2 regions of the Clostridium gasigenes genome follow, and region 2 is predicted to be linked to the other one. Evidence: a T-box and tRNA genes for the amino acid it is inferred to sense, from the RefSeq annotation. Region 2 holds a T-box; the other holds one or more tRNA genes.
The links. The T-box of region 2 lies ahead of gltX (glutamate--tRNA ligase). A T-box ahead of a tRNA ligase gene usually reads a tRNA of that ligase, here a tRNA-Glu.

Region 1: it encodes a tRNA-Glu, which carries the amino acid that the T-box ahead of gltX (glutamate--tRNA ligase) is inferred to sense. The anticodon was not compared.

What each region holds. Positions count from the first base shown of each region.
Region 1 is NZ_CP071376.1:1,272,097-1,286,985, reverse strand. It holds gene J1C67_RS06335 (M23 family metallopeptidase) at 1-445, opposite strand, end outside; gene J1C67_RS06330 (DnaD domain protein) at 643-1,656, shown strand; gene J1C67_RS06325 (ATP-binding protein) at 1,649-2,632, shown strand; tRNA gene J1C67_RS06320 (tRNA-Asp) at 2,902-2,978, opposite strand; tRNA gene J1C67_RS06315 (tRNA-Val) at 2,985-3,060, opposite strand; tRNA gene J1C67_RS06310 (tRNA-Glu) at 3,075-3,149, opposite strand; tRNA gene J1C67_RS06305 (tRNA-Thr) at 3,153-3,228, opposite strand; tRNA gene J1C67_RS06300 (tRNA-Asp) at 3,259-3,335, opposite strand; tRNA gene J1C67_RS06295 (tRNA-Val) at 3,342-3,417, opposite strand; tRNA gene J1C67_RS06290 (tRNA-Glu) at 3,432-3,506, opposite strand; tRNA gene J1C67_RS06285 (tRNA-Asp) at 3,542-3,618, opposite strand; tRNA gene J1C67_RS06280 (tRNA-Val) at 3,625-3,700, opposite strand; tRNA gene J1C67_RS06275 (tRNA-Glu) at 3,714-3,788, opposite strand; gene J1C67_RS06270 (hypothetical protein) at 3,921-4,511, opposite strand; gene J1C67_RS06265 (BaiN/RdsA family NAD(P)/FAD-dependent oxidoreductase) at 4,661-5,911, shown strand; gene J1C67_RS06260 (acyl-[acyl-carrier-protein] thioesterase) at 6,093-6,845, opposite strand; gene J1C67_RS06255 (DUF1858 domain-containing protein) at 6,976-7,158, opposite strand; gene J1C67_RS06250 (hypothetical protein) at 7,394-8,263, opposite strand; gene J1C67_RS06245 (adenylosuccinate synthase) at 8,425-9,714, opposite strand; gene proC (pyrroline-5-carboxylate reductase) at 9,896-10,696, opposite strand; gene J1C67_RS06235 (Hsp20/alpha crystallin family protein) at 10,829-11,176, shown strand; gene J1C67_RS06230 (replicative DNA helicase) at 11,221-12,555, opposite strand; gene lonC (Lon family ATP-dependent protease) at 12,675-14,573, opposite strand; gene rplI (50S ribosomal protein L9) at 14,589-14,889, opposite strand, start outside.
Region 2 is NZ_CP071376.1:3,303,498-3,318,386, reverse strand. It holds gene thiD (bifunctional hydroxymethylpyrimidine kinase/phosphomethylpyrimidine kinase) at 1-77, shown strand, start outside; gene thiM (hydroxyethylthiazole kinase) at 89-868, shown strand; gene tenA (thiaminase II) at 871-1,533, shown strand; gene thiT (energy-coupled thiamine transporter ThiT) at 1,548-2,156, shown strand; gene thiE (thiamine phosphate synthase) at 2,171-2,779, shown strand; gene J1C67_RS15530 (MORN repeat-containing protein) at 2,892-3,371, opposite strand; gene J1C67_RS15525 (hypothetical protein) at 3,758-3,904, opposite strand; gene J1C67_RS15520 (helix-turn-helix domain-containing protein) at 4,117-4,785, shown strand; gene J1C67_RS15515 (IS3 family transposase) at 4,761-5,672, shown strand; gene J1C67_RS15510 (GntR family transcriptional regulator) at 6,150-6,515, shown strand; gene J1C67_RS15505 (ABC transporter ATP-binding protein) at 6,519-7,217, shown strand; gene J1C67_RS15500 (hypothetical protein) at 7,227-7,907, shown strand; gene J1C67_RS15495 (DUF4097 family beta strand repeat-containing protein) at 7,928-8,719, shown strand; gene J1C67_RS15490 (sugar O-acetyltransferase) at 8,739-9,335, shown strand; T-box leader at 9,417-9,643, shown strand; gene gltX (glutamate--tRNA ligase) at 9,755-11,413, shown strand; gene J1C67_RS15480 (CPBP family intramembrane glutamic endopeptidase) at 11,621-12,499, shown strand; gene J1C67_RS15475 (glutamine--tRNA ligase/YqeY domain fusion protein) at 12,637-14,295, opposite strand; gene J1C67_RS15470 (MgtC/SapB family protein) at 14,790-14,889, shown strand, end outside.

The DNA of each region.
Region 1 (14,889 bases), 2.0 Mb from region 2:
ATGATTCTATATATTTATCCGTTACTAGCTTTAATACGTCATTGACATTTTTATCTGAATTTATATATCCAAAATTCTTTCCTGATATCTTTAATTCAAACGCACGCGCTTTACCGTTAATAGATCCTAATATACCTTTTTCTATTTCTTGCTTATTACTTAGTAATATAGTATTATCCTTTATTTTTTTGAATTCAACCTTATTTTTTTCTATGTCAACATTTTTATATTCTGTGCCTATTGTTGTAATTAATTCATTATAAACCTTCACCGTTTCTCCTCGGCTTTCTACATAGCCTATTATTTTTCCGTCTATATATGCCTCTAAATTATTAAACTTACCATCTACCACTATAATTATTAATAGGGGTAATAATATTGATAATGCCAACTGTATCGAGGCACTAACTATATCCTTTTTAGAAACCATGTTTTCTCCTTTCATTTTTAAACAATTATTTTACAGCACATCTACTACTTTTCCCTATTCTTCCTATAATATTCTTTTTATAATTCAATTGTTATGTTGAGGGTTATACTTTGCTTTGCTATAATTAACTTAACTTAAATAATTGTTAGTAATGTTATAATAAATACATTAGTCCCTATTTTAATATTACTTAAGAAAGGTAGCGAAAAATTATGAGCACATTTATGCTTAAGACAAAGCCTTTAAATTTTACTCCAGTAAGTAATATATTTATTGAGAGATATATGCCAAAGGCTCGTGGTGAATTTATTAAAGTCTATTTATTAATGCTTAAATATAATATCTCTGGAGAAATAGGTGTCAGTGCTTCTATAATGGCATCTTCTTTAAATTTATTAGAATCTGATATTATAAATGCCCTTAATCACTGGAATGATGAAGGAGTTTTAAAACTTGTTCCCATCGATAAAATGGGTAACTTTAATATTGAATTCTGTGATTTAAGTAACGATCCTGTTAACAGCTCTAAAGAGATAAACCTATTAGATGCCTTAAACGAGGATAGTACTAAAGGAATGTTAAGAGATATAGAAGGTATTTTAGCTAAACCTCTATCCCCTAAAGAAATGACAACTTATCTTAGTTGGCAAAAAGATTTCAACTTTTCTTCAGAACTTATACTCATTTTAATAGAGTATTGTGTATCTAAAGGAAAAAGTGATTATAGATATATAGAAAAAGTTGCTATGGCATGGCACACTATGAAAATAACAAATATAGAGCAAGCCCAAAACTATATTAGGCAAACTGAAGATAAATGGGTAAAAATCAAACAAATACTTAATTATTTGGGAATTAAAAATATGGAGCTTATGAAACCTCAAGAGGAAATGTTAGAAAAATGGCTTGTAACTTATAATTTCTCAATAGAAATTATTGAGAAAGCTTGTAATATTTGTTTCCAAAGGTTAAATAGAGCTGATTTTAAATATATTGATGGTATTTTATCAAGTTGGAATAAAGATAAATTAAATACTATTGAATCTATTGAAAATAAAGAGGTTGCCTTTAAAAATGCATCAGCTAAGAAAAACTTTAGCAATTCTAATAACGCTGCAAACACAGGAAATACTAAACCACCTCTAAGATTCAATAACTTTGAGGCAAGAGACTATGATTATGATTCTATTGAGAAAAAACTGTTAGGATGGGATAGCGATGATTAAAGGATACCAGAAAGAATTATCAAATATATATGAAAAGCTTAGAACTACAGAGCAACAAAACTTAAAGAAAAGAAGAGATGAAATCTCAAAGAAACACCCTGAAATAATTGAATTAGATACTAAGATACAAAAATTTTGTTTAAATCTTTCCCTAAGTATTTTAAAAGGCACTTTAACAGAAACTGATCTTAATAACCTTAGAGATACTATCACTAATCTTAGAGCTAGAAAATATGAATTGCTAGTATCTAAGGGTTATTCTCAAGAATATCTAAATCTATATTATCACTGCCATAAATGTAAAGATAATGGCTTTATAGGTACAGGTAATTCTAAGTGTTCTTGTTATAAAAATAAATTAATAAAACTATATTACAAAGATTCTGATTTAGAAGACGCTGTTAAGGATAATAATTTTAATAACTTTGATATAAATCTTTATTCAAGTCATAAAATAGCAGATGATAAATATTCACCTAGAAGAAATATGGAAAATATTTTAGAAACAGTAAAGGGTAATTATATTCCAAATTTTAATAATCACGATAATAATTTATTATTCTATGGAAACTCTGGTACTGGAAAAACATTTTTATCTTGGTGTATTTCTAAAGATTTACTAGATGCAGGTTTTTTAGTTGTTTATAAAACTTCTGATGAGCTTATAAAAGGATTAAGAGACATACGTTTTAATAATAATTCTGCCCTTGAGGAATTAATTATTAACTGTGATTTACTAATTATTGATGATTTAGGTGCAGAACAAATAACTGAATTCTCTGCAACAGAACTATTTACACTAATAAATAAGAAGATTCTTAAAAAGAAAAAAATGCTTATATCAACCAATTTAAGTCTTCCTATGATAAGTAAACTTTATAGTGAAAGAATCTATTCTAGGTTAGTTGGAAACTTTAAGTTATGTAAATTTTATGCTGATGATATAAGAATACAAATTAATCTTAAAAAAAAATAATATATTATCTTCTAAAGGACATTCAAATAAATAAAGAATTGATTTGAATTAAGGCATCTTTCAAAAACAACAAGCTACTATGCTAGCCTGTTTTTGGAAGATGCCTTAATCAATTCCTTACTTTCTTATAACTATATAACGAAAAACACCTTAGATAAATCTAAGGTGTTTTATATATATGGAGCTAGTAATAAGACTTAAATCTACAATTTACTAATTATAAATTAGCTACTATATCATTAATCTATCCTATGTACCATATATGAAATTGGCGACTCAGAAGGGACTCGAACCCTCGACCCCCGGCGTGACAGGCCGGTACTCTAACCAACTGAGCTACTAAGCCACATTATGGTGGGAACAACAGGGCTCGAACCTGTGACCCTCTGCTTGTAAGGCAGATGCTCTCCCAGCTGAGCTATGCTCCCGCAATATTGAAAAATGGTGACTCCTAGGGGAATCGAACCCCTGATACCACCGTGAAAGGGTGGTGTCTTAACCGCTTGACCAAGGAGCCATATGGAGCTTTGAACAGGAATCGAACCTGCCACCTGCTGATTACAAGTCAGCTGCTCTACCAGATGAGCTATCAAAGCATAATAGTACTTATTGTTTTAAATTTAAAATGGCGACTCAGAAGGGACTCGAACCCTCGACCCCCGGCGTGACAGGCCGGTACTCTAACCAACTGAGCTACTAAGCCGCATTGTGGTGGGAACAACAGGGCTCGAACCTGTGACCCTCTGCTTGTAAGGCAGATGCTCTCCCAGCTGAGCTATGCTCCCGCAATATTGAAAAATGGTGACTCCTAGGGGAATCGAACCCCTGATACCACCGTGAAAGGGTGGTGTCTTAACCGCTTGACCAAGGAGCCATATTAGGTTTATTAAACGACATTAAAATTTAAATTGGCGACTCAGAAGGGACTCGAACCCTCGACCCCCGGCGTGACAGGCCGGTACTCTAACCAACTGAGCTACTAAGCCGCATTGTGGTGGGAACAACAGGGCTCGAACCTGTGACCCTCTGCTTGTAAGGCAGATGCTCTCCCAGCTGAGCTATGCTCCCGCAATATTTAAAATGGTGACTCCTAGGGGAATCGAACCCCTGATACCACCGTGAAAGGGTGGTGTCTTAACCGCTTGACCAAGGAGCCATGTTTTGTTTTTTTTCTCTTTGCTTGTTAGCACTGAGCACATAAACTATAATACCTAAAATAATAAATAGTGTCAACACTTTTTTAATTATTTATTAATTATTCGTGTATTTATTCTCTTTTTTTTATATTTCATATTAATAACTTATCACCCCTAACCCCTGGTTTTATGCACTCTAACGCCTCGCCATACCTAGATAATGCACCCTCTTTATCTTTTATATTTTTTTGTATTTTTTTTATTTCAAATTTACATAAATCTGAAAATTCTTCTATTTTTATTTCTTCTAAATTTATGTTATATCCAATTTTTTTAAAATTTTGCCCATTTGCGGTAATCTTAATTGGGATATTATTATTTATCACACATATAATTTCTTTATCCCAAATGCCTCTTTTATTTACGGAGTATTTATCTCTTAATAAATTTAATGATTTAAACTCACCTTTTAATTGTCCTTCTATAGTCTCTAATAACATTTTATAAAGCGATATTGATATCCCCCTATTTAATCTTATTTTTAAAAAGTCTCTATTTTTAACTAGAAATTCATCTAATTCAGATTCTGTAATAAATTCAACATCTTCATTTAAAAATAGCTCCATACCTTCTCTATTATGATAAATTACTACAGTTTGATCATAATTCATCCTTTTAACTTTAAATTCTTTATTATAATCACTATTATTTTCATTAGTTACTTTAACTTTCAAAATTATCACCTCAAAAATAGTATTCCTTAGTTTTATAACTTATATTACTATGTTAGAATTTATTTAGGGTATCTAAAAAAATATCAATCTGGGATAAATCCTATATTTTTTTAAGATACTAAATACAAATCTTATATAATTTAAGGAGAAAATTAATTATGATACATCATGATTTAATAATAGTTGGCGGCGGAGCCTCAGGTTTAATTGCTGCAATAGCCGCTAAAGACTTTGGTTTAGATGTAGCTATTTTAGAAGCTACTGATAGAATAGGGAAAAAAATACTAGCTACAGGTAATGGTAGATGTAATATTTCAAACAAAACAATATCTTTTCCTTTCCTTTCTTACCATAGTGAAAATACAGGTTTCTATGCAAAAACCTTATCATCATTTGGTGTTAAAAATACAGAGGAATTCTTTTTATCTTTAGGATTACCTTTAGTAGAATTACAGAATGGAAAAATGTATCCAAAATCATTGCAAGCTTCTTCGGTTGTTGATATTTTAAAATTATCTTTAGATGATAGAAATATTCCGTTATACACAAGTTGTAAATTGAAATCTATCCACAGAAATGAAAACTTTAATTTATCCACAGATAATCAAGAGTATAAGTTATTCACATGTAATAAATTATTATTAGCTTGCGGCGGAAATTCTGCAGTAAAAACAGGTTCTGATGGTTCAGGTTATTATTTATCAAAAACACTAGGACATAAGATGGTTGAACCTTTGCCAAGTATTGTTCAATTAAAATTAGAAAGCCCTTACTTAAAATCATTAACAGGAATAAAGTTTGATGGGTTTGCAAGACTTTTAGTTAATGGCATTGAATCTAGAAAAGAATTTGGCGAAATTCTTTTTACTGACTATGGTATATCAGGGCCACCAATACTTCAAATTTCAGGTTACGCCTCTAAAGCATTATCAAATAAAAAGAAGGTTGAAATTATAGTTGATATGATGCCGACACTTTCTTCTGACGAAGTTGCTAATTTTATAGAAGGGCATTTAGCTATTTTCTGTCACAGATCTATTTCTGATGCATTAATTGGTATTATTAATAAAAAATTAATTCCTACCCTTCTTAAAGAGTCAGGTATTTCAAATATACATACACCTTGCTATGATTTAGACTGGGAAGAAAAACTTAAACTAATTAAACTTTTAAAACATTGGAAGTTTACTTGCACAGGTACTAATGGATTTGCTCAAGCTCAAGTTACTATTGGAGGAATTGATACTAATGATATTAATCCTGAAACTCTTGAGTCCAAATTAATCCCTAATCTATATTTTTCTGGAGAAATTATTGATGTAGATGGTGACTGTGGTGGTTTTAACTTACAATGGGCTTGGAGTTCTGGCTACTGCGCGGCTAAAGCTATCTCAAATAATAATAAATAGAAAATTATAAAAAAAAAGACAGAGTATGATTGGTTAATTAAAACCTAAATACTCTGTCTTTTAACTTCATTAAATATTTATATACATGAATAAATTCTTCTAATCTTCTGATGGCGCAGGGTATTCCTTTTATACAAACCCTAATTTAGTCATGTTCAAAAAAAATACCTTAAGCTAAGGATCACTTGATTTTTCTCCATTCTCCTACTAATGCTGTAATTTTCTTACCTGAAGAGTTCTCCATTTCATGGATGCTAGTTATAGTCCCATCAACTTCTTCTCTTGTTGATGTTGATACACATACTTCTTCTCCATATAAACACTCTTTTTCAAATGTTACCTTAATCCTCTTTAACTCATAATCTTTAACTAATTCTAATGGTAACGTCTCAATAGCCCATTCTATATATTTAGTATTATTTACATGTCTATTTGAATCTATATCACTATATCTTATTTTAAATTCTTTTGAATACATAGCCTCTTCTAATTTTTCTAACCTATCAATTTTAAAATCTTTTCCAAGGTCCCCTTCTATTCCATAAATAACATATTGGTCTGCTGGAACTCTCATAGCTTTTCTCTTATCCGTATTTATTAAGAGAAATATAGCTTGTGCTTCAACTATTTTGTTCTCATTCTCATCATAAATAGTATACTCTCTAGTTGCATAGAATTTTTTAAAACCGCTAGGTTCGGTTACCATTTTTAATTTTTCACCATATTTAGGATATCTATGAACCTTTATATCGTATTTATAGAATACCCATGTCATATTTTTTGAAATTAAATACTCCATTCCTACACCTAACTTTTCTGATTGTTCTGTTCCTATGTCCCCCATAAAGTTAACTATGGTTGTAATAGTTGATTGTAATCTATAATCAACCTCATAATAATGTATTTCATAATCTTTTGAAAACTTCTTCCCCATTTTTTCCTCCTATTTTTTTCTTTTATATAATAATACCATACTCTTTTATATTTTATATATTAGAAATTTGCTTTTCAAACCTAAAAAACACTCTATAGTCTTTTATAAACTATAGAGTGTTTTGGTTTACCTATTTATTTAATGCTTCTAATAAAGCTTCTAAGCTTAATCCATGTACTTGTGCTGCATCTTCTACGCTTTCTGATTGTGCTGATGGACACCCTATGCAGCCCATACCAAAGCTCATTAGTATCTCAGTTGCATTTGGATTTTTACTTATTATTTCACCTATAGTCATTTCTTTAGTAATCATATTTTTCACCCTACCTTTAATTATTTTTTTAATGTACTTATTATATGCACATAATTATATTCCTATAAATTTGAAAAGTCAACTTACTTTATACTAATACTATTCACCACTTTCATATCTTAATATATGCCTTATAATATACTGTTTTTTCTATCCTTATTAGTATTATTCCTTTTCAAATAAAAAATAACCCCTTTAATACAAAATATTAAAAGGGTTATTTAAAAATTCTCGTTTATTCTATAAAATTCACTTCACTAAAACCATCTTGCGGCTCCATATCTTCTATTACTATTATATTGCAAGCTGCTATTAGGAAGCTTTGAACATATACTTGACCTACAATTGCTAGTATAGCTACTATAACTCCTAAAAGAGGAACCATCGCTAATAACACTATTGCTAAGATCGCTAAATTAGTAATACCACTTAATGCAGCACACTTTCCTATCATTGTCCAGAAGCTTCCTTTTTTAAATAATCTAAAAGTTTGTTTAATGGCATCCATAGCTCTTAAATCTTTAGTTATTAACATAGAATTAAATAACATAAACACTGCAGATACTATTACGGCTAATGCAATTAATGTAGGAAATATAATTATCAACCCAATTCCAAATGTTACAGCTGTTAATATGCTGCTTACTATCATTATCACTATATATGCTACAAAAGATATTAATAAAATAAGTAGGTTCATTCCTATTAGGCTCCATTTTTTCTCCCAAACATACTTCATTGAATCTTTCCAACCAGTATCTTGACCCTTGTATCTATCACCTAATACTTTAATTATGATACCATATCCAAAATATGATACAAGCGATACTACCATTACTAATATTGTAAATATTAATAATGGTATAATCATTTTGAAAAATACTAATATTAACTCATTTGGGCTTGACCTATATATTCCCGTTCCAATTATTCCAATTAATGCAAATATTAATGCAACTAATAATCCAATTATCACTAAAAATACAGGTACTAAAAAAATACCAGTTATTTTTAAAATTTCTAAAGCATTGTCCACTACTAATTTAAAAGATTTTGATATTATTTCTCCTAATTTCAACTTTGATTGCGATTTGTTAAATTCCATTTATTAATCCTCCTCTATTTTTATCAATATATTTAAATATATTACATTTTTTATATCTTTATAACAATAAAATACCCAAGACTAAAAAATCTTGGGCTTTTATTAGGCATTTTGAAAAAATAGAAAATCATCTTCTAGTCTATTTTCTTTCAGTCCCCTTATTAAAGTTCTTTTCTTACTCTAATTGTTTGATCTCTTTTTGGACCTACTGAAACTATTGAAATCTTTGTTTCTGTAAGTTCTTCTATTCTCTTTAAATACTTCTTAGCATTTTCAGGTATCTCATCATAGCTTCTTGCATCTGCAATACTATCATCCCAACCATCAAACTCTTCATAAATTGGTTCACATTTAGCTAAATCTTCTAAACTTGCTGGGAAGTAATCTATAACTCTACCTTCAAAGTTATATCCTACACAAACCTTAATCTTTTCTAAGTTTGCTAATGTATCTATTTTAGTTACAACTAATGAAGTTAATCCACATACTCTAACAGTAGTCTTTAATATAACTACATCTAACCAACCACATCTTCTTGATCTACCTGTAGTAGTTCCATATTCATGGCCTTTTTCTCTTATCCACTCACCAGTTGCATCTTCTAATTCAGTTGGGAATGGTCCTTTACCAACCCTTGTAGTATAAGCTTTCGCAATACCTACAACGTTTGTTATCATAGTTGGTCCAACACCTATACCAGTTGAAACTCCACCTGCTGTAGTGTTTGATGACGTTACATATGGATATGTTCCATGATCTATATCAAGAAGCATTCCTTGAGCACCTTCAAATAGTACTGTTTGATTTTTCTTTATTTCATCATATACTCTAACTGAAGTATCTTGAACGAAAGGTCTTAATCTTTCCCCAAGCTTAACATAAGCATTAAATATTTCATCAAAATTTAATGCTTCTCCACCTAATACATTAGTTATATAAGCATTTTTTGATTCTATGTTGAATCTTAGTTTTTCTTCAAAAACTTCAGTATGCAATAAATCACAAACTCTAATTCCACATCTTTCATATTTATCTGTGTAGCAAGGGCCTATTCCCTTACCAGTTGTTCCTATATCATTTTTTCCTCTAGCTTTTTCTTTTAGTATATCTAATGTCTTATGATAAGGCATTATAAGCTGAGCTCTATCACTTACAATAAGTTTTTCTGGTGTAACATTAACACCCTCTCTCTGCAAATAATCTATTTCGCTAAATAAAGCATTTGGATCTACCGCAACTCCATTACCTATAACATTTAATTTATCATCGTGTAATATCCCTGAAGGAATTAGATGAAGTTTATATTGTTTTTCTCCAACTTCAACAGTATGACCTGCATTGTTTCCCCCTTGAAATCTAACTACTACGTTAGCTTCTTCTGCTAAATAATCTGTTAACTTTCCTTTACCTTCGTCTCCCCACTGTGCTCCTAGAACAATAAATGCTGACATTTATGTTTCCTCCTTATTAAAAGACTATTTTAGTCTTAAACTAATAAATTTGAGATATAAAATAATTTAAATCCCACATACTATAGTATCAAAGTAAGGTAAAACTTTCAACTTTTTTTGCGAATATTTTTTTGCTTTTTTTTACTATAATTCGTATAATCATTAAATTTTTAATTTTCAATTACATATTTTCAGATTTATCTGCGCACTTTTCCATAGCACTTATAACAGAATTTCTAAAACCTTGATTTTCTAATTCAATTACAGCTTCTATAGTAGTTCCTCCAGGTGAACAAACCATATCTTTTAATTCTCCTGGATGCTTACCAGTCTCTAAAACAAGCTTTGCTGAGCCTAATACGCTTTGCGATGCCATAGTGTATGCTTTCGCTCTTGGTATTCCAAGTTTAACTGCAGCGTCTGCCATAGCTTCTATAAACATAAACACATAAGCTGGTGAGGATCCACATAATGCTGTAAATGCATGAAAATCTTTTTCCGCCAAAATTTCATACTTACCAAAATTATTATATAAACCACAAACATAATCTAATTCTTCTTGCTTTATTAATTTATTAAAGCAAATTGCCGACATACCTTCCCCAACCATTGCCGGTGTATTCGGCATTGTTTTTATTATTTTAACTTCTTTCCCAAACCACATTTCTACATCCGAAAGTTTAACCCCTGCAGCAATCGTAACTATAATCACATCTTCTTTTACATAATTTGTAATTTCTTTTATCACTGATTTGTACATATTAGGTTTTACTGCTAAAAATAAAACATCTGCAAACTCAGCTACTTCACAATTATTCAAGGTATATTTTATTCCAGTTTCATCTGTTATCTTAACTCCTGATTTCTTTGTTCTAGTAGAAATAAATATATCATTTTTAGTTATTTTTTCATTAGTTAAAAGACCTAAAACCATAGCTTTTCCCATATTACCGCAACCAATAAATCCAATTTTTTTACTCATTTTTTTCCCCCTATTTTATTATAGACTTCTATTTTTATCTTTATTATTAATAATATACATTAACCACCATAACCATCATAGGATAGCTTGTTTCATCTTACACAAACTATTGTTATGTAAGGAGGTTTTTTTATGGTAATTAGAAATTCAAAAAATAAATTTTCTTTATTAAAAAAATCATCTAATGATAATAAACTAAATCAAAACACCTTAGATATTAAAGATAATGTTTTAGTTAATATATTAGATAATCCATATAAATATACTATTTCTATTTACCTTCAAGGATTGCATAAAGATAGTATTGTTTTAAGCTATCTAAACAATTTTCTTGTAATTGATTTTACCTTTAAGGGTAATAAATATTCTTCTTTAAAATATAAAAGAACTTTTTATTTAAAGGATATAGATATAACCCAAACTCAAAATATATGCTTTCCACATTTAATATACATAACCTTACCTAAAAAATTTCAATAAATTATATTTAAAAGAAAAGCTATGCATTTAAGCATAACTTTTTTTTATTCACCATGAACTACGTCTAAATCGGCAAACTTACTATGTGCGCCTATCCAAGCCATTTTAATTGTTCCAACCGGACCATTTCTTTGCTTAGCTATTATACACTCAGCTGTCCCTCTATCTTCTGATTCTTTATTATAATATTCATCCCTATATAAGAACATAACAACATCAGCATCCTGCTCTATAGATCCAGATTCTCTTAAATCTGAAAGCATAGGTCTATGATCTGCTCTTTGTTCTGGAGCACGTGATAATTGTGATAATGCAATAACAGGGCATTCCATTTCTTTTGCCAATGCTTTTATGGATCTAGATATTTCTGATACTTCTTGTTGTCTACTTTCAGTATTACTTCCAGACATTAGTTGCAAATAATCTATAAGTATCATATCTATTCCATGTTCCATTTTAATCTTTCTACATTTCGATCTCATTTCCATTACAGATAACCCTGCAGTATCATCTATATATATTTTAGCTTTTGATAATGGTCCAGTAGCCTTTGCTATTCTTTCCCAATCATCATCTTCTAAATTACCAGTTCTAAGTTTCAACATATCCACCCTTGCTTCAGAACAAAGTAGCTTATAAGCTAATTGTTCTCTTGGCATTTCCAGAGAAAATATAACTACACTTTTACCATGTCTTAAAGCTGCTGTTTCAGCTATATTTAATGCAAAAGTTGTTTTACCCATAGATGGTCTTGCTGCAATTAGAATCATTTCACCCTTTTGAAAACCAGAAGTTTTTTCATCTAAATCTTTTATTCCTGAGCCTACCCCTGTAATTTCACCTTTATTATTAAAAAGTCTTTCTATTTCTAAAAAGCCTCTTTCTAACACACTTGAAAGAACCTCATAATCTCCTGAGTTTTTCTTTTCTGCTATGTCAAAAATTTTCTTTTGAGCGCTATCTAATACTTTATCTACATCATCTTGCCCATTATAACTTTCTTCTATTATTTTAGTTGAGGACTTAATTAATCTTCTAAGTAATGATTTTTCCTCTACTATTTTTATATAGGCACTTAAGTTTGCAGTAGTGGGTACTGATGCACTTAGTTCTGATATATATGTTACACCACCAGATTTTTCTAGCATATCTGTTGATTTTAAATACTCTAATATAGTTAATAAATCAACCGCCATATCTTTTTGGAACATTTCTCTTAAAGCTTTATATAAAGCTTTATGCCTATCTCTATAAAAATCTTCTTCTTTTAACTTCTCTAACACCTTAGAAATAGCACTCTTATCTATTATCATAGATCCGATAACAGACTGTTCCGCCTCTGTACTTTGCGGCAAACTTCTCATAGCTGCAGCTTCCATAATGCACCCCCTCTTAATTTATTTAAATTTATTATATGTAAATAATATCACATATATAGGCCTTTTTATAATTTTTCTCATAAAATTAAGCTTCCTTTTTCAAGGAAGCTTAATTCATTTTACTTCTCAAATACTATCTTTAACAATTCGTCTATATGATCTAATGCAATTACATCTATATCATCTAATCCAAGTGGAATTTCTTTTTCATTAGCTTTTGGAATTGCCACAAGTTTTATGCCTTTTCTTCTTGCTCCATATATTTTTTCAAATATACCTCCTACTGGTTTGATATTACCTCTTAAAGATATTTCCCCGGTAATAGCTATATCTTGTCTTATAGGTTTCTCAAGAAGTGCACTTATTATACATACTGTTATAGCAGCTCCCGCTGAAGGACCATCAATCTTTCCTCCACCAACTACATTTACATGTATATCATAATCTCTAATTTCCTTTTCTGTTATTCTTCTTATAACAGATGCAGCGTTAAAGACTGAATCTTTAGCCATTGAACCTGCAGTATCGTTAAACTTAATAGTTCCAAAGCCTTTCTTTTTAGCTGGGAAAACTACGGCTTCTATTTCTAATGTCGATCCTATGAAACCACTTACTCCTAAGCCATGAACTTGACCTATTTTACTATTATCTATATCTTCTATAATTTCATAAGGTGAATATCTACCAATAGAAATAACCTCTTCTACATCCTTAAGCTTAATTGTATTATCTTCTATTGAGTTATCAGTAGTATATAAAGAGTATCCATAAGCATCAGAAAGGATATTTACAGCCTTTCTACCTTCTATGGTATATCTGCTTATAAATTCCGCAACACCATCTTCTAGCTTTACGTTAAGCTTAGTAGATGCGGTTTCTATTATCCCCTCTATATCCTTTGCTGATAATGGCTCAAAGTACACTTCTGTACATCTTGATCTTAATGCAGAATTTATTTGACTTGGAGCCTTAGTAGTTGCTCCAATTAGAACAAAGTCTGCTGGTGCTCCATTATCAAATAAATATTTTATATACCCTGGTGTATTTTCATCATCTGGATCATAGTATGATGATGAAAATGCAACTCTCTTATCTTCTAAAACTTTTAACAGTTTATTTTGAAGAATATCATCAAGTTCACCAATTTCATCTATAAATAAAACTCCACCATGAGCCTCTGTTACAAGTCCTGTTTTAGGTTCAGGAACTCCTATTTCTGCAAGGTCTTTTTTACTACCTTGGTATATAGGATCATGTACTGATCCTAGTAGTGGATTTGTTATTTCTCTTGGATCCCATCTTAATGTAGTTCCATCAACTTCTATAAATTTAGAATCCTCATCAAAAGGAGTAATTGCTAGCTTCTTTGCAGCCTTTAATGCAAGCCTTGCTGCTGAAGTTTTCCCAACCCCCGGTGGCCCATATAAAAGAATATGTTGAGGATACGGAGATGCCATTTTAGATATAAGTGATTTTATAGCTCTACTTTGACCTATTACTTCATCGAAGTTTTCCGGTCTAAGTAAATTCATAACATTCTTATTTATATTCTTTGCATCTAAAGCTTGAAGCCTTTCCAATTTTACATTAGTTTTTTCACTTTCAGGACCTTTTTGCTTTTTAATTATAGAGACCTTTAAGTCATCCATAAATTTATCTTGTCTTTCTGCTAAAGCTTTCTCTACTTCTGTCTCTATTTTAGTTTGAACATATTTTCTTGCTAAATTCTCTGCTATAAAATATATAGTATCCTCTAACAAATCTTTAACATCTTCTTCTGAAGGAATTGTTTTTACACCCTTTCCATCAGAAGCTATTATATTCAACGCATAAACTCTTTCACATATATTAGCAGAATTTACGTACTTTTGAAGTTTAAATCTTACAGTTCTTGCTCTTATTGCACCTTCATCTAAAATATTTTTAAGTATTTGATGTATAACATTCACTTGTGCATCTAATGATAAATCACTGTTTAGTATATCTTCTAAATTCTTTATTTCATCATATGACTTCAAAACTAATCCCCCTTATTATTGCGTAGCAATAATTACTTTCATCTTTGTAGTTACTTCTGGGTATAATTTAATTTCTATCTCATAAGTACCTGCAATTTTTATTGTATCCATTATAACTTTCTTTTTATCAATTTCTAATTTAAATTTTGCATTTATTAATGTAACTACATCTTTATTAGTAATAGCTCCAAATAATTTGCCCTTATCTCCAACCTTAGCTTTTATTGTTATTTCTTTTCCTTTTAACTCACTAGCTAGTTTTTGAGCTGCTTCTAATTCAGCTAATTTTTTCTTTCTTTCATTTTCTTTTTTCGCA
Region 2 (14,889 bases):
ATATAACAGAAGCAATAAGAAATAGTTTTGATATAGGCAAGGGAATAGGGCCTGTACATCATTTTTATAAATTTTAGGAGGTGTAATTGTGTATAAATTAATAAACAAAGTAAAAGAAGTAAATCCTTTGGTACTTCATTATACAAATGAAGTTACTATTAATGATTGTGCTAATGCAACTTTAGCATTAGGTGGAAGTCCATTAATGAGCTATTCATATGAAGAGGTAGAAGAAATAGTCAGTATTGCAAGTTCAGTAATTATAAATATAGGAACAATGAACTCTTCAAGATTGAATCTATTTATTGAAGCCGGAAAAGCTGCAAATAAATATAATAAACCAGTTATATTAGATCCCGTAGGCGTATTTGCAACAAAAACTAGAGCTGATTTTATAAATAAACTATTAAACAAAGTTAGATTTGATGTTATAAAAGGAAATGTAGCAGAAATTAAATATATTGGAGGCTTCGATGTTAGAGGGCAGGGTGTAGATTCTTTTGATGATGGAGAGGATATATCTGAAATAATAAAAAGAGTAGCAAAAAAGCTAGATTGTATAGTAGTTGCAACAGGTAAGATCGATACCATAACAGATGGAAAAAAAGTAATAAAAATAAATAATGGAACAACTAAGCTTAAAAGCGTTACTGGAACAGGCTGCATGACTGCAAGTTTAATAGGTAGTTATATAGGGGCCTCAGAAAATAAACTTAATGCAGCCGCTATGGGAGTACTTACAATGTCGTTAAGTGGAGAACTAGCAGATAAAGAGGATATGTCAATTGGAACCTTTAAAGTTAACTTAATGGATAATATATTTAATATGAGTGAAGAAAAATTGCGTAAGTATGGAAAGGTGGAATAAATATGAAATTTACAGATTATTTATTTGAAGAAGTAAAAGGAATATGGGATGAATATTTAACTCATCCATTCGTAATCGAAATGGGAGAAGGTACTTTAGATAAAGATAAATTCAAAAATTACCTTATACAAGATTATTTATATCTTAAGGAGTACTCAAAAGTATTTTGTATAGGGATAGTTAAATCTAAAACAATGAAAGATATGAGATTTTTCTATAATTCTATAAAAGGGGCCATGAATGATGGAACCGCAGTTCATATAAGATATTTAGAGGGATTTGGTATATCACAAGAAGAAGTTGAAAACTGTGAATGTAAGTTAGTTACTTCAAGTTATACAAGCTATATGCAAGCATTAGCATTAACAGGAGAATTAAAAGAAATAGCAGCCACTATAATGCCTTGTACGTGGAGCTACAGCTATATAGGAAAATATTTATTTAAAACATATGGAGAAAACCTAGAAAATAATTTTTATAAACCGTGGATAGAATCATATGCATCACAAGGATATACTGATTTTACTAATGAATGGATAGATTATATTAATAATCTTTGCAAGGACTTAAGAGAAGAGGAAAAGAAAAAATTAGTAGGCATATTTGTAAATTCAAGTATTCATGAAATGAAATTCTGGGATATGGCTTATGAAAATATTAAATAAAAGGAGATGATATTATGGTTAATACTGTTATCATATTAGTTAGTATAGTATTATTCGTATTTTACTTAATTGATATTAAAAATAATAAAATAAATACAAAAACAATGGTTTTGGTAGGAATGACGTGTGCAATATCATATGTTCTATATATGATACCTCTAATAAAGTATCCACAAGGCGGAGGAATAACGATGCTTTCGATGATGCCTGTAATGATACTTTCTATATTATGTGGAAGACAAGCCGGGTTAACAGGTGGATTAATATTTGGATTACTTAAGATATTAAATGGCGCAATGATATTAAATCCAGCTCAATTCTTATTAGATTTTATATTTGCAACTATGGCACTAGGCCTTACAGGAACTTTTGGAAATAATAAAAAGTATAAAGTAGTATATGGATGCATATTAGCAATTGTTGTATCCGTTTCTATAAGTGTACTTTCTGGAGTAGTTTACTTTGGGCAATTTGCCCCTCCAGGAATGAATCTGTTAGTATATTCATTATTATATAATGTAAGTAGTGCAGGAGTTGAAGGTTTAGTAGTTACAATTGTAATAGGTATATTACCACTAAATAGGCTAAATAGGGTAGTTAATAAAAAAGATCTGTATTATTAGAGGAGAGAAGCTTTATGAAAGAAAAATTGAAATTATATTTAGTTACAGACTCAAAAATATTAAAGGGTAGAGATTTTTATAAGTGTATAGAAGATTCTTTAAGAGGTGGAGTGACAACAGTACAATTAAGAGAAAAAGAATCATCAGGAAAAGAATTTTTAGATAAAGCTTATAAATTAAGAGAATTAACTAAAAAATATAATGTTATGTTTATAATAAATGATAGAGTTGATATAGCGATTTTAGTAGAGGCTGATGGAGTACATGTAGGACAAAGTGATATTTCTCCATTAGAAGTTAGAAGGCTAATAGGCTCAGATAAAATAGTTGGTGTGTCTGCAAGAACATTAGAGGAAGCTATAGAAGCTAAGAAAAATGGAGCAGATTATTTAGGTGTAGGAGCGATGTTTGAAACAAACACTAAATTAGATGCAAAGGCTGTTAGTATAGATACTTTAAAATACATAAATGAAAATATAGATTTACCGATAGTTGCAATTGGAGGGTTAACTTTAGAAAATATAAAAAAAATTGAAGAATGTAATATAGATGGTTATGCAATTATATCTGCAATTTTAGGTGCTAAAGACATATATTTAGAAACCAAGAAATGGATAAAATAGCGAAGTGGATAATTTAAGCTAAAAGTAAAAATATATATTATAATAAGTATCTAAAAGATAAAAAGGATGTCTTATAATGATTGTAATCATTATAAGACATCTCATTTTAGCGCTATTTAACTAATTCGTCATCTTTCCAGACTCCAACAACTTTTTCACCATCGTGATAAGTCATTATTCCATCACCAATTCTGTTATCATCATTCCATAAACCTATGAAAATATCTCCATTTCCATAAACATAGATACCATTACCAGTTTTGGCACCTTTTAACCAGTTACCAACATACTTTTCACCATCTGGCCAAGTGTATATCCCATATCCAGTTATATCATCATTAACCCAAGTTCCTTGATAAACTTCACCATTTGACCATTCTAAAGTTCCTTCGCCATGGAATTTATTTTGTTTCCAATTTCCAACGTATCTTGAACCATTAGTAAAGGTAAATATTCCAAATCCATCTCTTTTACCATTTACGCCTTCGCCTTCATATATACCGTTAGTTACATGCTGCTCAGTTGCCTCTGCTTTATTAACGGCTATGTTTAAAGCAGAATCCTTAATATTAGTTAATTTAAATTTTTTCATTATTTTAGTTCCTTTCATCAATTACATGAATTTATGTAACATTAGTTTTATTATTTATAGCATATACTATTATAAAAATAATATGCAAATAGACTATTAATAATATATTAACATATTTTTAGTCTAATGGTAATATATTATGTCAATTAACAATAAATATCATTATATAAGGTTTAGTAATAAATCGTAAATAAAGTAATAATGGTATAGATTGAATTATATTATATTACAGAATGTTAAACGTAATTGCAAAATTTTAATAAAAGGCGGGGTTACATATTGAATAAAATATAAAAAAGGACTATGAAATAATTCTCAAAAATTGTTTCATAGTCCTTTTTATGTGTTCTATATAATTAGAACAAGCATATTGTTTATATTATTAATTATTTACCTGTTACTAATGTTAAAAGATATTTAAAATATTCAAGGTCTATACCCTCATTTTTACAATAAATTTTAAAATCCGAATTTAGTCTATCTTCTCTATATTTAGTATCAGCATATAAGTCGTATTGTTCGAAATTTGACATGTCGAAGCCCTCCTTTTATCATATTTTCCTCTCTTTTTGAACTTAGCATAAATGTGTTTGCATTGTCTTTCATAATATAGTCTCCTTTCATAATTAGCATATTTTAATATGCATTATTTTTTTATATAAAAAAGCCATGGATAGTTGATATGCTCCCTATATAGTAGACAGTTAAAATAATAAAACTGTTTTTATAAAGGGGGCATTTTATTATGGGACGAAAATCAAAAGCATCATCTGAAATTAAAATACAAGTTGTTGAAGAGTATTTAACAGGTGAAAATAGTTTAGCACAGATAGCCTATCGATTAGAAGTTAATCCATGTACAGTTGATGCATGGGTACGTAAATATAAAATATTAGGACCACAAGGGTTAATTACTGAAAGTAGAAACACATATTACCCTCCTGAAATTAAGATACAAGCAATAGCAGACTTTCTTAACGCAAAAGGTTCTTTAAGAGAAATTTGTATTCGTCATAATATTTCATCACATAGTGTTCTTCAACAATGGATAAAGCAGTATAATAGTGATAAGACAATTACATCTTGTGCTACTAAAGGAGCTGCTATTATGAACACTGGAAGAAAAACTACTTATGAAGAGAGAATGGAAATTGTTACATTCTGTATCGCTAATGCTAACGATTACAAATTAACCTCTAATGAATATAAAGTTTCTTATCAACAGGTTTATTGTTGGGTAAAGAAATATGAAAAAAACGATTTCGACGAGCTAGTCGATAGACGCGGAAAACATAAAACACTCGAAGAATTAAATGATTCTGAAAAACAGTTAAAACTTTTAGAATCTGAAAATAGGCGTTTGAAAATGGAGAATGATTTTCTAAAAAAATTAAAGGAGATAGAAAGGAGGTAGATACATCTAACAGTTCTCAAAAGAATAAATACATAGCAATAAAAGAGTTACATACGATTGGTTACTCAATTTCTGAATTGTGTAAGTATGCAAAAATTGCACGAGCATCTTATTATAAATGGCTTAATAGACCAGAAACGTTGAGAGATAGAGAAAATGCTATTGTTTTAGATGAAATTATTAAAGTTTATTTAGAAGTTAAAGGTATTTATGGATACCGTCGTATAACATTAAATATTAATAGAAGACTTAATTCACAATACAATCATAAGCGTATTTATAGACTTATGAAATCTATAAAGTTATCGTCAGTCATTCGTAGAAAAAGAAAAAATTATATTCAAAGCACACCTCAAATTACTGCTGAAAATGTGTTGAATCGAGAATTTACAGCTGAAAGACCAAATGAAAAATGGTTAACTGACGTAACAGAATTTAAACTAACAACTGGAAAAAAAGCTTACTTAAGTGCAATACTAGATTTAGGTGATAACAGTATTATTTCCTATGTATTAGGTCATTCAAACAACAATATACTTGTGTTTGATACATTAGACCAAGCTATCGATACGAACCCAACTGCAAAGCCAATTTTTCATAGTGATCGTGGTTTTCAATATACAAATAGAACGTTCAAAAATAAATTAGATAAATTTGAAGCAACACAGAGCATGTCTAGAGTTAGTCGCTGTATTGATAACGGTCCTATGGAAGGCTTTTGGGGCATACTTAAAGTTGAAATGTATTACCTAAGAAAATTTGATTCATATGAGGAACTTGAAGCAGCTATTGATGAATACATAGATTTTTATAATACAAAGAGGCTACAGAAAAAGCTAAAAGGCATGACTCCGATCGAATATCGAAGTCATACCTTAGCATCATAATTTTTTATTATTTACACTGTCTACTTGACAGGGGACAGTTCAAGTCCATGGCTTTAATATCATTATTAAAAATAAATATAAAAAATCCATGAGTAATAATAACTCACGGAAAATTAAACTATTTTATTTTTTTAGTTTAAAGTAGTACAGTCTTTACTATACTTGACGTAGAGTTACCAATGATTATATTAAATTTTGAATTAATATAGATGCTTTTAGTAAATTTATAATAATTTATCATTAAACCCTACCTCCTTTTAAATACTTATTAGGTAAATAATAACACTATTTGAAGCTGTTGTAAATGCTTTTTAGAAAAATAATTATAAAGTTAAGGAATATTGAGTAAATGGAAGATAATAATAGGTACAATAATATAATTTATATTAAATGCTTAAAATGCAATTAACAATTCGCTTGACATAGGTGTATTATACTATTAAGACAGCAAAACTGATGAAGATGAGGTGTATAAGTATGGAATTCGAATTAAATTCAAAGGAACCTATATATATACAAATAAAGAGGTTTATGAAAATGAGGATTGTTTCAGGTGAATTAAAAGAGGGGGAGAGATTGTTGTCTGTAAGAGATTATGCAAGTGAGCTTAAGGTTAATCCAAATACTATTTTAAGAGTTTATTCAGAACTTGAGAATGAGGGACTAATTAGTACCCAAAGAGGAATAGGTAAATTCGTAACTGAAGATGTAGAAAATATAAAAGTACTAAGAAAGCAAGCGTCAACAGATCTACTTAAAGACTTTATTTTAAAAAGTAAGGTTCTTGGATTTTCTAAAGAAGAAATAGTAGAACTAATTAAGTCGATGTATGAGGAGGTATAAAAGATGGGTAAGGTTTTAGAAATTAATAACCTAGTAAAAAGATTAGGAGGAAAAAATGTATTAAATGATATAACATTAAGCTTAGAGCGTGGAAAAGTTCTTGGCATTTTAGGTCCAAATGGTCAGGGGAAAACAACTTTATTAAACTTAATTGCAGGGCTATACAAACCAACCATGGGAGAAATAAAAGTAGATGGAATTTTAGTTGGATATGAAACTAAGAAAATAGTGTCATATCTTCAAGAAAAGGATTATTTATATAAGTGGATGACTGTAGAGGATGCAGCTTGTTTTTATAAAGACTTTTTTAATGATTTTGATGAAGTTAAACTAAGTGAATTACTTAAATTTATGAAATTAGATAAAAAAGCAAAGATAAAAACCTTATCTAAAGGTATGTTAGAAAAATTAGGACTTACTTTAACTTTAAGTAGAAAGAGTAAATTATATATATTAGATGAACCAATATCGGGAGTAGATACAATAAGTAGAGATAAAATAGTTGATACAATTATAAATAATTTAGATGAAGATACATCAATGATAATAACAACCCATTATGTAGGAGAACTTGAGAAACTTTTTGATAAAGTAATATTTATAGGTGAAGGATCCATAATTGAAAAAGGTGATGCTGAGGATCTTCGGGAAAAATATGGAGCATCCATAGACGAAATATATAGAAAGGTATTTGCAGAATAGGTGATGTGTATGAAAAATATATTAAATATAATGAAGTATAGTTTTAAATCTTTAAAAATTTTATATTTTATAGAATTCTTAATACTATTAGTAGGATTAGTTAGTGGTAAATTTTTATCACAATTTACTGGAGGATGGGATGTACTAGCAATAGTATCTACAATTGCTACAATGAATTTTATATCTTATATAATTTTATTTTCAAAACAAATTTCTAAAGACTATGGGTATTTATTATTTTTAACGCCAATTAAAGGTATTGAATTTATAGTAGGACATCTATTAGGATTAGTATCTGCAAATTTAATAGTTATAATAATAGCATTAATAGTGAATTTAATAAATATTGGGGAAATAAACAGTGGTATATTACAAGCAAGTGTTACGGTTATTATGGGGCTTATAACAGCATACTTAATAATTACTGCACTAATAGGAATATTTTCATCATATATTCGAAATAAATTCCTATCAATAATTGCAATTATTATTATTTTTAGTATTGGAAGTTTAATATATGATTTTATAACTTCAATTATATTAAGTATTATGCCATATGTTTATATAACTATAGGAAATAGTAATATAATAGAAATAGATGTAATATCATCGATTCTAGGTATTCTAACAGTACTAGCACTTCAAATTATCGCTGGAAAGTATATTGATAAAAAAATAGACATATTATAAATTAAATAGGGGTGTTAAAAATGAAAATTAAATTAACAATAATGGCAGTTATAATAGGTGTTTTAGCATTAGCTTTAACATCGTGTAATATAAAATTTGGAGTAGAATCAAGAAATGAAAATAATAATGAAGAAGTGGTAAATCAATCTATTTCAATTGACAATATAGAAAATATAGATATTTCTATAGGTGCAGCAAATATAATTATTAATGAAATAGAAGGTAATGATGTAAAGGTAGATTTTCTAGGACAAAGTAATTTAGCAGAGAAAACTATAGTTGAAAAAAGAGGAAATACTATAGTAATTGAAGAAAAGAAATATAATTCAGGTTGGATTAATGGGAAAAATACATTTAAAGATAGAAAAGTCACAATAGGTATTCCAAGCAGTTATATAGATAAGCTATCTTTAGAATATGGAGCTGGAAACGTTACAGTTAAAGGAATAAATGTAAGTGAATTAGATGTTGAAGGTGGAGCTGGTAATTTAGATATGAAAAATATAGTCTTTTCATCATTAGATTTAGAACAAGGAGTTGGAAATACAGATATAGATTTAAAAGAAAAATGCGGCAATATTAAAATAAGCGGAGGTGTAGGTAATCTTACTCTTAGAATGTCAGAAGTAGGTGGAGATTTAGCTTATGAGGGTGGAGTTGGAGAAACTGATATATATATACCTGATAAATCACCTGTAAGAATAAAAACATCATCAGGTTTAGGTGATGCAAAGATTAATGCAAGTACATCCGGAGAAAACACCTATGAATTTGATTTAAGTATTGGAATAGGTAGCTTATCGGTAAATTAAAAAAATGGAGGACTTTAATATGAAATCAGAAAAGCAAAAAATGTTAGATGGGGAACTTTACTCATCATGTGGAGATGAATTATTAAAAGAACGTCAACATGCAAAAGAGGTATTGTTTGACTTTAATAATCTTAGACCTAGTGAAGTAGAAAAAAGATATGAAATATTAAAAGGTTTATTCGGGAAAACTGGTGAAAAATTCTTTATTGAGTCACCTTTTCAATGTGCTTATGGATATAATATCTTTTGGGGAGCAAATTCCTATGCTAATTACAATTTGACTATATTAGATTGTTGTGTTGTTACAATTGGAGATAATGTAATGATGGGGCCTAATGTAAATATATTTGGAGCAGGACACCCTGTACATCCAACACTTAGAAGTATGGACCTAGAGTATGGATTTCCTATAACTATAGAGGATAATGTGTGGATAGGGGGAGGTACTACTATAAATGCAAATATAACTATTGGAGAAAATACAGTAATAGGATCTGGAAGTGTAGTAACTAAGGATATACCAGCTAATGTTATCGCTGCAGGCAACCCATGCAAAGTAATTAGAAAAATAACTGAAGAAGATAAAATTAGGTATTTTAAAGATAGATATATATAGATAATAAATACTATTAAAGTATTTACAAGAATTAATTACAAAGGTATAATTAGAATGTATTTAGGAAAAAATATAAATAAATATTAAGCATTGAAAGAGAAAAGTATATAAGTAGTTATTTTTAAGAGATCTAGGGAAGGTGAAAGCCTAGAAAATAACATTATAGAAAGAAACTCTGGAGCTATATGCCGGAAATTACATTTAGTAGAGTAGGTTTATGGGGTTCTTCCCTTAAAGAGAAATAAGTGAATTAAACTTCTGTTTAATTAATTTAGGTGGTAACGCGGAAGTAATCTTTCGTCCTAAGGTTTTTTAGGACGAAGGGTTTTTTTATATTTCAAGCATTTTTAATTGATAAAACTCTATAATATGGATTGTTATTTATTTGAAAATGACTTACAAAAAGGATAGGTGGAAAAATGAGTTTAGAAAAATTATCAGAAATGTTATTTAAAGGTGTTGATAAAACACCAGAATACTTTATAGCAAAGTATCCAAAAAGAGAATTAAAAGAAGGTGCTGTAGTTACAAGGTATGCACCAAGTCCAACTGGTTTCCAACATATTGGCGGAGTATTTGCTGCCTTAATAAATGAAAGGCTTGCAAGTCAAACAAAGGGTATCTTCTACTTAAGAATAGAAGATACTGATCAAAAAAGAGAGGTTGCAGGTGCAATACAAGATACAATAGATACAATGCATAATTTTGGAATGAACTTTAATGAAGGAACTACTGGAGATAACACAGAAAAAGGATCATATGGACCTTATAGACAAAGTCAAAGATCAGAAATTTATAAAACTTTTGCAAAAGACTTAGTTAAAAAAGGATTAGCTTACCCATGTTTCTGTACACCAGAAGAGTTAACAGAACTTAGAGAAAAACAAATAGCAGAAAAAATAACAACAGGATATTATGGGGAATATGCTAAATTTAGAAATTTATCTCCAGAAGAAGCTATTGAAAAAATAAATAATGGTGAAAAATACATAATAAGAATAAAGTCACCAGGAAATTTTGAAAATAGAGTAGAATTCCATGATTTAATAAAAGGAGACATTAGTTTCCCAGAAAGTAATCAAGATATAGTTATAATAAAGGGTGATGGGCTTCCAACATATCACTTTGCACATGTAATTGATGATGCTTTAATGAGAACAACTCATGTTATAAGAGGAGAAGAGTGGTTATCTTCACTTCCAATACATGTTCAATTATTTGAAATACTAGGATTAGACAAACCAGAATATGCTCATATTCCAACAATAATGAAAAATGATAATGGGTCAAAAAGAAAACTTTCAAAGAGAAAAGATGCAGAAGCTGCTGTTTCTTATTATAAGGAAGTTGGATACCCTATGGTATCAGTTATAGAATATTTATTAAATATTATTAATTCAACATTTGAAGAATGGAGAGTTGAAAATCCATTAACAGATTATCATGATTTTTCTGTAGCTTTAGATAAGATGAGTAAAAGTGGAGCTTTATTTGATACGGTTAAATTAAATGATGTAAGTAAAGATGTAATTTGTAAAATGAAACCAGAAGTGGTTTATGATTATTACACAGCTTGGGCAAAAGAATTTGATGCAGAAATGTTTGAACTAGTAACAAGTAAAGAAGAATTAAGTAAACAAGTATTTAATATAGATAAAGAAGGTCCAAAGCCAAGAAAAGATTTTGCAAAGTGGAGTGATGTTAAAGAAAAAACATTCTATTTCTTTGATGAGTTATTTGAAAAAGAAACTGCAGAGCAAGTAGAATTACCTAAAGGGGTTACTTTAGAAACTGCAAAATCAATAATTGAAGCATATGCAAAAGAATATAATTTTAATACAAATGCAGAAGAATGGTTTGAGGAGTTAAAGGTAATAGCTATAAATCTTGGGTATTGTGCAAATAGAAAAGAGTTTAAAGCAAATCCAGATGCTTATAAAGGAATGATTTCAGATGTGGCAGGAGCAGTAAGATCTTCAATAGCACATAGAACTAATACGCCAGATCTTTATACTATAATGCAAATTATGGGTGAAGAAAAAGTTAGAGATAGATTTAAAAAGTTTATGTCAATTTAAGTATTTAATAGAGGGGTTCTCCTAATGGTTATTAACATCATTAGGAAGGACTCCTCCTTTTTAATATTACAATAGAAGTATGTAGCTTATTAAAGGATTGTAAAATAAATAACAGGTTGGTAGTGTTATTTTTATTTTATAAAGACTAAGGAGAGTTTACAAAAACAATGTATTAATGTAATATTAAGGTAAAGGTGGTGAGTATGAATGAAAAGTAAAATAAAAGGTTTTTTAGTAGCGCTAATGTACATGGCTATTGGGTTTTCAGTTCAAATTATTGTTTCGATTATTGGTGGAATAATAATCGCAGTTAGCTATACTGTAAAACAAGGAGCAGATTCATTAACAGGAGCTGGAAAAGAAGACACAACTGTAATGATTGCTAAACAAATAATGGGAAATATGAATTATATTTTATTAGCATCATCAATAACTACAATATTAATATTTATGCTAATATACAAATTAAGAAAAAAGAAACTTTCAGAAGAATTAAGATTTAAAAAAACAAAGGCATCTAATTATTGGGTAGCATTATTACTTGGAGTTTCTGTGTACTTATTTAATATTGGATTTATTAGTTTACTTAGTAAGGCAGGATTATTTAAAGGGTCATTTTATGCTTTGGAGAAGAATATGTCATTTATTGGGGAAAGCAATATATTTTTAACAATATTAGTAGTTGGGATTGTAGCGCCTTTTGCAGAAGAGTTATTATTTAGAGGAATAATATATAAAACATTAAGTAAAAGTATGTCTATACCCGCTGTAATAATAATTCAAGGAGTGCTTTTTGGTGTTTATCATATGATTCTTGTGCAAGCCATATATGCAACACTGCTAGGAATATTATTTGGGTATGTAACTTATAAAACTAAATCATTATGGCCAGCTATTATAATGCATATGGTTAATAATACAGTTTCAACAATTGCATCATTAATTTTAGGAGAAAGCCTTGAAACAGTATTTTCTCTTATAATCGTATTAAGTTTAGGGTTTGCTATAACCGCAGTTGGAACATTCCTAATTAAAAAGAATAATCCAAAAATAATAGAAGATACTAAAGTAGGAATAGAATTATAAATGCTATTTAAATAGATAAATATAATTTAAAATGACATTTTATAAATAGGTATAAAATAAACACCTAAGGATTACGTAAATAGTATTCCTTAGGTGTTTTTTATTTAAATATGCATTAGTAGTTATATTTAAATAAATTAAAGTTTAAATGAACTTTTTAATGAAACAATTCTATTAAAGGACAATTTATCTTCAGTAGTGTATTTATTATCTACATTAAAGAAGCCATGTCTAAATAATTGATATTTATCTCCAAATGAAGCATTTTTAACTGCCGTAATTTCTATAAATCCATTTAATACCTCAAGTGAATTAGGATTTATTTGTTCAAGGAAGTGTTTCCCTTCATTTTCAGGAGCATCATCTAATATTAAAGGTTCGAAAAGCCTAAATTCAGCAGGTTTACAGTTGTTTGCATCAACCCAATGGATTGTTCCTTTAACTTTTCGTCCTGTAAATCCTGAACCACTTTTAGTTTCAATGTCATAAGTGCAGTGGATTTCAGTTACTTCTCCATTTTCATCTTTAATAATCTCATTACATTTAACAAAATAAGCACCTTTTAATCTAACTTCGTTTCCTGGGAATAGTCTAAAGTACTTTTTAACTGGTACTTCCATAAAATCTTCTCTTTCAATGTAAAGTTCTCTTGAAAATGAAACTTCTCTTAATCCTTGAGATTCATCTTTAGCGTTATTTTCTATTGGAAGCATTTCACTTTGACCTTCAGGATAATTAGTTATTACAAGTTTTAATGGTTTCATAACAGCCATAGCAGAAGGTGCTTTAGGTTGTAAATCTTCCCTTATAAAGAAGTCAAGCATTTGACTATCAACAGTTGATGAAGCTTTAGAAACACCAATTGCTAGGCAAAAGTTTCTAATAGACTCAGGAGTATATCCTTTTCGTCTAAGACCTGCAATAGTTGGCATTCTTGGATCATCCCATCCATCAACTATATTGTTATCAACAAGTTCTTTAAGCTTTCGTTTACTCATAACTGTATTTGTAATATTTAATCTTGCAAATTCAATTTGTCTTGGAGTAGAATTCATTTCACATTCGCGTACAAACCATTCGTAAAGAGGTCTATGATCCTCAAACTCTAAAGTACAAACAGAATGAGTAATGTTTTCTATAGCGTCTTCAAGTGGGTGAGCAAAGTCATACATAGGGTAGATGCACCAAGAGTCACCAGTGTTATGGTGAGACGCATGGGATATTCTATATATAATAGGATCTCTCATGTTTATGTTAGCAGAAGCCATATTAATCTTGGCTCTTAAAACTTTCTCTCCATCTTTAAATTCACCTTTTTTCATTTTATGGAGTAAATCAAGATTTTCTTCTATGCTTCTATTTCTGTAAGGACTTTCTTTTCCAGGCGTAGTTAATGTTCCTCTATATTCCTTCATTTCTTCAGGTGTTAAATCACAAACGTAAGCTAAACCTTTGTTTATAAGAAGTATTGCTTTTTCATACATTACATCAAAGTAATTAGATGCAAAGAAAAGCTCATCCCATTTGTATCCAAGCCATTTTACATCATCTTTAATTGATTCAACATATTCAGTATCTTCCTTAGTAGGATTTGTATCGTCAAATCTTAAGTTAGCCTTACCTTTAAATTCATTTGCTAAACCAAAGTTAAGAACTATAGATTTTGCATGCCCTATGTGAAGATAGCCATTTGGTTCAGGGGGAAAACGAGTTATTATCCCGTCGTGTTTTTTATTTTCTAAATCTTCAATAACTATATTCCTTATAAAGTTTGATGAATTAATTTCATTAGTCATAATTTTTACCTCTCTTATAAAAAAATTATATTTATCTGCAGGTTAAATTAAAGTTTATTATGGGAAACTCCTTTTTCTATACATTCAAAGGAGTAAGTTCAACTAAACTAAATCATAGATTTAAAGAATCACTTATTATGTAAATAAATTTAACTATTTATAATAAGCAAATAAATATATATTAGGTTTTATTATTAATTTTAAACTACAATGAAGAAAAAATAAAGGGATATGGTGGTAAAAAATATTTTTTTATTAATATTTAGTATTTAATTAGGTAAATATTGAAAAAAGATACTAAATAGAGCAATTAAAAGGGAAAAATTAACTTGCTATTATTATAAAGACACCTTAATGACTAAAATAAAAATTAATTAATAAAATTAACTAATAGTTTTAACAAATTAATGTTAATATTTAAAATAGAATAATTAAGTTTTTAGAATATAAACTATTAAAATGAGGATATATATAATTAATAGGAGTGATAAAATATGACAACAAGGGATTTTGTAGTGAGGCTTTTAACAGCATGTATATTAGGAATGCTGATTGGGCTGGAAAGACAATATAGACAAAGAAAAGCGGGGATAC